DNA from 2 places in the Streptomyces sp. NPDC001492 genome. Region 1 is predicted to be linked to the other one. Evidence: predicted binding sites of a transcription regulator. Region 1 holds the regulator's gene; the other holds the start of a gene.
The links. Region 1 encodes HrcA, which represses chaperone genes, less so after heat shock. Its sites were predicted from a motif close to TTNGCACTCNGNNNNNCNGAGTGCNAA; they were not measured.

Region 1 (3,595 bases):
GCGGAGGACATGACGGCATGTTGTCACGTCCTCCGAACAAGTCCGAATCGGACCATCCCCTTGGCACGTGCCTGCACTTTTCAGCTCGTCCGGCGTGTGAGCGGGGGTCTGGGGGCGCAGCCCCCAGCACCATCTCAACGCCCGTTGAACGCATCCTTCAACCGCGAGAACAACCCCTGCTGGCCCGGCTGGAACTGCCCCTGCGGCCGCTCCTCACCCCGCAGCTTGGCCAGCTCCCGCAGCAACCGCTCCTGCTCGGGATCCAGCTTCGTCGGGGTCTGGACCTCGACGTGCACGATCAGGTCCCCGCGGCCGCCGCCGCGCAGGTGCGTGACGCCCCGTCCGTGCAGTGGGATCGACTGACCGGACTGGGTGCCCGGCCGGATGTCGACCTCCTCCATGCCGTCCAGCGTCTCCAGCGGCACCTTGGTGCCGAGGGACGCGGCCGTCATCGGGATGGTGACCGTGCAGTGCAGGTCGTCGCCGCGCCGCTGGAACATCGCGTGGGGCAGCTCGTGGATCTCGACGTAGAGGTCACCGGCGGGCCCGCCACCGGGGCCGACCTCGCCCTCGCCGGCGAGCTGGATCCGGGTGCCGTTGTCGACACCGGCCGGGATCTTGACCGTGAGGGTACGGCGGGACCGCACCCGGCCGTCGCCCGCGCACTCCGGGCACGGCGTCGGGACCACGGTGCCGAAGCCCTGGCACTGCGGGCAGGGACGCGAGGTCATGACCTGGCCCAGGAAGGACCGCGTCACCTGCGACACCTCACCGCGACCGCGGCACATGTCACACGTCTGGGCGGAGGTGCCCGGCGCCGCGCCCTCACCGTTGCAGGTGGAGCAGACGATCGCCGTGTCGACCTGGATGTCCTTCGTGGTGCCGAAGGCCGCCTCGTCGAGCTCGATCTCCAGCCGGATCATCGCGTCCTGGCCGCGGCGGGTGCGCGAGCGCGGTCCGCGCTGCGACGCCGTACCGAAGAACGCGTCCATGATGTCCGAGAAGTTCCCGAACCCACCGGCGCCGAAGCCGCCCGCGCCTCCGCCGCCCGCCTGGGACAGCGGGTCGCCGCCGAGGTCGTAGACCTGCTTCTTCTGCGGGTCCGAGAGCACCTCGTAGGCGGCGTTGATCTCCTTGAACCGCTCCTGGGTCTTCGGATCCGGGTTCACGTCCGGGTGCAGCTCGCGCGCGAGCCGCCGGAAGGCCTTCTTGATCTCTTCCTGCGACGCGTCGCGGCGCACGCCGAGAACGGCGTAGTAGTCCGTGGCCACTTACGACTCCGCCAGGATCTGTCCGACGTACCGTGCCACTGCGCGTACCGCTCCCATCGTTCCCGGGTAATCCATGCGGGTCGGTCCGACCACGCCCATCTTGGCGACTGCCTCGCCGCCCGAACCGTAGCCGACCGACACCACGGAAGTGGAGTTGAGTCCCTCATAGGCGTTCTCGTGCCCGATGCGCACCGTCATGCCCGAATCCCCCGCCTCGCCAAGCAACTTGAGGAGCACGACCTGCTCCTCAAGCGCCTCCAGGACGGGGCGGATGGTGAGGGGGAAATCATGTCCGAAACGGGTCAGATTGGCGGTGCCGCCGATCATCAGCCGTTCCTCGTTCTCCTCGACCAGTGTCTCCAGAAGTGTGGAGAGCACTGTCGAGACCGTACCCCGGTCCTCGACGTCGAAGCCTTCGGGCAGGTCTTCCACGAGCCGGGGGACGTCGGTGAAGCGCCGGCCCGCGACCCGGCTGTTGAGCCGCGCCCGCAGATCCGCGAGCGAGGCCTCCCCGAACGGCGCCGGGCAGTCGACCATGCGCTGCTCGACCCGGCCGGTGTCCGTGATCAGCACGAGCATCACGCGCGCGGGAGCGAGCGAGAGCAGCTCCACGTGCCGCACGGTCGAGCGGGTCAGGGACGGGTACTGCACGACGGCGACCTGCCGGGTGAGCTGCGCGAGCAGCCGGACCGTCCGCGCCACCACGTCGTCGAGATCCACGGCGCCGTCGAGGAAGTTCTGGATCGCCCGCTTCTCGGGCGCGGACATGGGCTTGACGCCCGCCAGCTTGTCGACGAACAGCCGGTAGCCCTTGTCGGTGGGGATGCGCCCCGCGCTGGTGTGCGGCTGCGCGATGAATCCCTCGTCCTCCAGGGCCGCCATGTCGTTGCGGACCGTCGCCGGGGACACGCCCAGGTTGTGCCGCTCGGTCAGAGCCTTCGATCCCACCGGCTCCTCGGTGCCGACGTAGTCCTGGACGATGGCGCGCAGTACCTGCAGCCGTCGTTCACTCAGCATCCAGCGCACACCTCCAGAAGTCGTCCCCCAGGCTGTTCGCCTGGCACTCTGTCCGTCCGAGTGCCAGCCGTTACCGGCCAGTGTACGGCGGTGGGGTACACCCAGGGCAAGGTCGGCCCCTGTTGAACGGGGCGTACCGCTAGCGTCGCCGTATGACGGTGACTTGGGAAGAGCTGGAGTGGGAGCGACTGGCGGCCGGGGTCGGCCGGTGCCGGCTGCCCCGCTGGGACTGCACGACAGGACTGGTCGTCGGGGAGGGCACGGCGCTCTTGATCGACGCGGGGTCGAGCCTCGCGGAGGGCGCACGGTTGCGTGCCGAAGCGCAGGAGCTCGCCGGTCACCGTGTGACTCATCTCGCGCTCACGCATCCCCATTTCGACCATGTCCTCGGGGCGGCGGTGTTCGCCGGCGCGGAGGTGTACGGCGCGGTGGGCATCGACACGGTGCTGGACGGCCGGCACGCGCGCGAGGAGCTGCGGGCGGACGCGGTGTCGCAGGGCCTTGACATGCACGCGGCGGAGGAGGCGGCGGCCGCCCTGGTCCCGCCCCGGCACCACGTCTCGGGCGAGTGGACGCTCGACCTGGGCGGCGGCCGGCAGGTGCTGCTGGCGAACGTCGGGCCGGCCCACTCGGCCCACGATCTCGCGGTGCTGGTGCCGGGCTCCCCGGAGGTCGTCTTCTGTGGCGACCTGGTGGAGGAGTCCGGCGAACCGCAGGCCGGTTCCGACGCCGTACCGTCGCAGTGGCCGGCCGCCCTCGACCGACTTCTGGACCTGGGCGGGGAGGACGCACTGTATGTACCCGGTCACGGAGCGGTGGTGGACGCGGGGTTCGTGCGGAGACAGCGGGACGAGCTGGCGGCACGTTTCGGCGTGTCGTAGTCGCCGACCGGCCGCTTCTCCTATCGTCACTCGAATGCGCCAGTACTCCGCCGATCTGACCCCGCCGTGGAAGAAGCCCAAGCCCGTGCCGGAGGTTCCTGCGGAGCCCGGGCTGGTGGTCGAGGAGCCCGGCACCGGTTTCTGCGGCGCGGTGATCCGCTGCGAGGCGGGCACGGTGACCCTGGAGGACCGCTTCGGCAAGCACCGGGTGTTCCCGCTGGAGCCGCGGGGGTTTCTGCTGGAGGGGCGGGTGGTCACGCTCGTGCGTCCGACCAGCGCGGCTCCTGTACGGCCCACTCGTACGGCATCCGGTTCGGTGGCCGTCCCCGGCGCACGCGCGCGTGTCGCTCGCGCCGGGCGGATCTACGTGGAGGGCCGCCACGACGCCGAGCTGGTCGAGAAGGTCTGGGGCGACGACCTGCGCAT
Region 2 (3,595 bases), on a different contig from region 1:
GGCTGGCGGCTGCCGGACCAGCTGGTCGTACCGATCGCCTCCGGCTCTCAGCTCACGAAGATCGACAAGGGGCTGCAGGAGCTGATCAAGCTCGGGCTCGTCGAGGACAAGCCGTACAAGATCTTCGGGGCGCAGGCGGAAGGGTGCAGCCCTGTCTCCGTCGCGTACAAGGCGGGGCACGACGTCGTACGGCCGCAGAAGCCGAACACGATCGCCAAGTCGCTGGCCATCGGCAACCCGGCGGATGGTCCCTACGTTCTCGACATTGCCCGGCGCACCGGGGGTGCGGTGGAGGATGTCAACGACGAGCAGATCGTCGATGCCATTCGGCTGCTCGCCAAGACCGAGGGGATCTTCGCGGAGACCGCCGGTGGGGTGACGGTGGGCGTGACGCGCAAGTTGATCGAGAACGGTGTTCTCGACCCTGCTCTCACGACCGTCGTGCTGAACACGGGCGATGGCCTCAAGACCCTCGACGCGGTGGCCGGTACGGGGCTCACCGCGACGATTCGCCCGAGCCTTGAGTCGTTCCGTGAGGCGGGGCTCGCCTAGCAGGTAGTTGTTCGTCTGCGGGCCGGTGGGGGCTGGTCGCGCCCCGCGGCGGAGCCGCAAATCGACACAGCCCCGCGCCCCTGAAGACAAAGGCCCGTTTCCCTGACCGGAGGTTCATCGTGAGCGTCAACGTCCGTATCCCGACCATCCTGCGTACCTACACCGGCGGGCAGGCCGAGGTGACTGCCGAAGGTGGCACCCTCGGTGAGGTCATCGCCGATCTGGAGAAGAATCACACCGGCATCGCCGCCCGCGTTCTCGACGACCAGGGCAAGCTGCGCCGCTTCGTCAACGTGTACGTGAACGACGACGATGTTCGGTTCGAGCAGGGGCTGGAGACGGCGACTCCGGACGGGGCGGGCGTCTCGATCATTCCGGCCGTGGCCGGAGGCTGAGCGAAACAGGTCGGACGACCGATTATTACCGTCGGTAACGCTGATTACCGAGAGTTCATCGAATTGCCCCCTCCGTGAGAGAAGCGGAGGGGGCAATTCTGCATGGTTGAGCACGGTACAGTTGGGGAACCTGCTCGACTCCGCTTGCCGCATGCATATGAGTTCCTGCTTCTCGGGCAGCGAGAAGTAGCCAAAGTGTGCAGGTTTTTTGCGTCTTATGCTCCATTTATGGGGCCCGACTTGCCCTGAATTCGGGCGAATTCTCCGTAAATTCCCGACCGGTCGTGCCCGGAATTCTCGTCCGATTGACCTGTTGCAGACGGCAGTTGGACAGATACATTCAGCCGCGGTCGACGCGTTCCGGCGCACGCCCCCAACCGTGGGGGGTGAGGTCTGACCCGGATCCGCGAAGTGTGGATCTGTGCAAGGGCCAGTAATAGGGGAGTTAGGCATGGCTCAGGGCACCGTCAAGTGGTTCAACGCGGAGAAGGGGTACGGCTTCATCGCGGTCGACGGTGGTGCGGATGTTTTCGTCCACTACAGTGCGATTCAGATGGACGGCTACCGCACCCTGGAAGAGGGTCAGCGGGTCGATTTCGAGATCTCGCAGGGCCAGAAGGGGCCGCAGGCGGACATGGTCCGTCTGGCGACCAGCTGAAGCACGCGCCGGGTTAACTGCAGCGACGTTCTTCTGTTCTTGATCGAAGGGTCCGCACCTGAGGGGGCGGGCCCTTCGGCATGCCCGGAGGGCCTGGACCGGTCCGGGGCGGGTGCCGTCGGTACGGGAGCGGCTCGCGCCCGCCCGCGCCCGGCCACCACCCCTCGGCGAGCCCGCTCCGCGGGCGCACCTTGCACTCGGGGGGGCCGAGTGCTAATCATTGGCGTTAGCACTCTGAAGGTGAGAGTGACAATGAAGGACCGGGTCGGTGAGGCCCGCAGGCCGGGTGGGGAAGGAACCCACGAGGTGTGCGAGCCGTCCGTCGCGGGCGCGGGCGCGGTCCGAAGGAATCACCCCCAGTCCTGGAGGGACCACTTCACATGGCCAAGATCATCGCGTTCGACGAGGAGGCGCGGCGCGGCCTCGAGCGCGGCATGAACCAGCTCGCGGACGCCGTGAAGGTGACGCTCGGCCCCAAGGGCCGCAACGTCGTCCTCGAGAAGAAGTGGGGCGCCCCCACGATCACCAACGATGGTGTCTCCATCGCCAAGGAGATCGAACTCGAGGACCCGTACGAGAAGATCGGCGCCGAGCTGGTCAAGGAAGTCGCCAAGAAGACGGACGACGTCGCCGGTGACGGTACGACCACCGCGACCGTTCTCGCCCAGGCCCTGGTCAAGGAGGGCCTGCGCAACGTAGCCGCCGGCGCCAACCCGATGGCCCTCAAGCGCGGTATCGAGAAGGCCGTCGAGGCCGTCTCCGGTGCCCTGCTCGAGCAGGCGAAGGATGTCGAGACCAAGGAGCAGATCGCTTCGACGGCCTCCATCTCCGCCGCCGACACCCAGATCGGCGAGCTCATCGCCGAGGCGATGGACAAGGTCGGCAAGGAAGGCGTCATCACCGTCGAGGAGTCCCAGACCTTCGGTCTGGAGCTGGAGCTCACCGAGGGTATGCGCTTCGACAAGGGCTACATCTCGGCGTACTTCGCCACCGACATGGAGCGGATGGAGGCGTCGCTCGACGACCCGTACATCCTGATCGCCAACTCCAAGATCGCTTCCGTCAAGGATCTGCTCCCGCTCCTGGAGAAGGTCATGCAGTCGGGCAAGCCGCTGCTGATCATCGCCGAGGACGTCGAGGGCGAGGCCCTGTCGACCCTGGTCGTCAACAAGATCCGCGGCACCTTCAAGTCCGTCGCCGTCAAGGCCCCGGGCTTCGGCGACCGCCGCAAGGCGATGCTGAACGACATCGCCATCCTCACCGGTGGCGAGGTCATCTCCGAGGAGGTCGGTCTCAAGCTGGAGAACACCTCCCTCGACCTGCTGGGCCGCGCCCGCAAGGTGGTCATCACCAAGGACGAGACCACCATCGTCGACGGTGCCGGCTCCACGGAGCAGGTGCAGGGCCGGGTCAACCAGATCCGCGCCGAGATCGAGAACAGCGACTCGGACTACGACCGCGAGAAGCTGCAGGAGCGCCTGGCGAAGCTGGCCGGCGGTGTCGCGGTCATCAAGGCCGGTGCCGCCACCGAGGTGGAGCTCAAGGAGCGCAAGCACCGCATCGAGGACGCCGTCCGCAACGCGAAGGCCGCCGTCGAGGAGGGCATCGTCGCCGGTGGTGGCGTCGCGCTCATCCAGGCGTCCAGCGTCTTCGAGAAGCTGGACCTGGAGGGTGACGAGGCGACCGGCGCCAACGCCGTGCGCATCGCGCTCGAGGCCCCGCTGAAGCAGATCGCCGTCAACGCCGGCCTCGAGGGCGGTGTCGTGGTGGAGAAGGTGCGCAACCTGACCCCGGGCCACGGCCTGAACGCCGCGACCGGCGAGTACGTCGACCTGGTCAAGGAAGGCATCATCGACCCGGCGAAGGTCACGCGCTCTGCCCTGCAGAACGCCGCCTCCATCGCCGCGCTCTTCCTCACCACCGAGGCCGTCATCGCCGACAAGCCGGAGAAGGCCGCCGCGCCCGCCGGTGGCGGTATGCCGGGCGGTGA

Region 2: a site for HrcA is predicted at 1,796-1,822, ahead of groL (chaperonin GroEL). Genes of this name have one in related genera too.

The regions. Positions count from the first base shown of each region.
Region 1 covers NZ_JBSFHW010000048.1:14,094-17,688, reverse strand. The annotation lists gene ACWC1K_RS40940 (nitronate monooxygenase) at 1-11, opposite strand, end outside; gene dnaJ (molecular chaperone DnaJ) at 135-1,271, opposite strand; gene hrcA (heat-inducible transcriptional repressor HrcA) at 1,272-2,288, opposite strand; gene ACWC1K_RS40925 (MBL fold metallo-hydrolase) at 2,441-3,169, shown strand; gene ACWC1K_RS40920 (DUF3097 domain-containing protein) at 3,204-3,595, shown strand, end outside.
Region 2 covers NZ_JBSFHW010000102.1:3,548-7,142, forward strand. The annotation lists gene thrC (threonine synthase) at 1-552, shown strand, start outside; gene ACWC1K_RS50340 (MoaD/ThiS family protein) at 672-947, shown strand; gene ACWC1K_RS50345 (cold-shock protein) at 1,399-1,605, shown strand; gene groL (chaperonin GroEL) at 1,986-3,595, shown strand, end outside.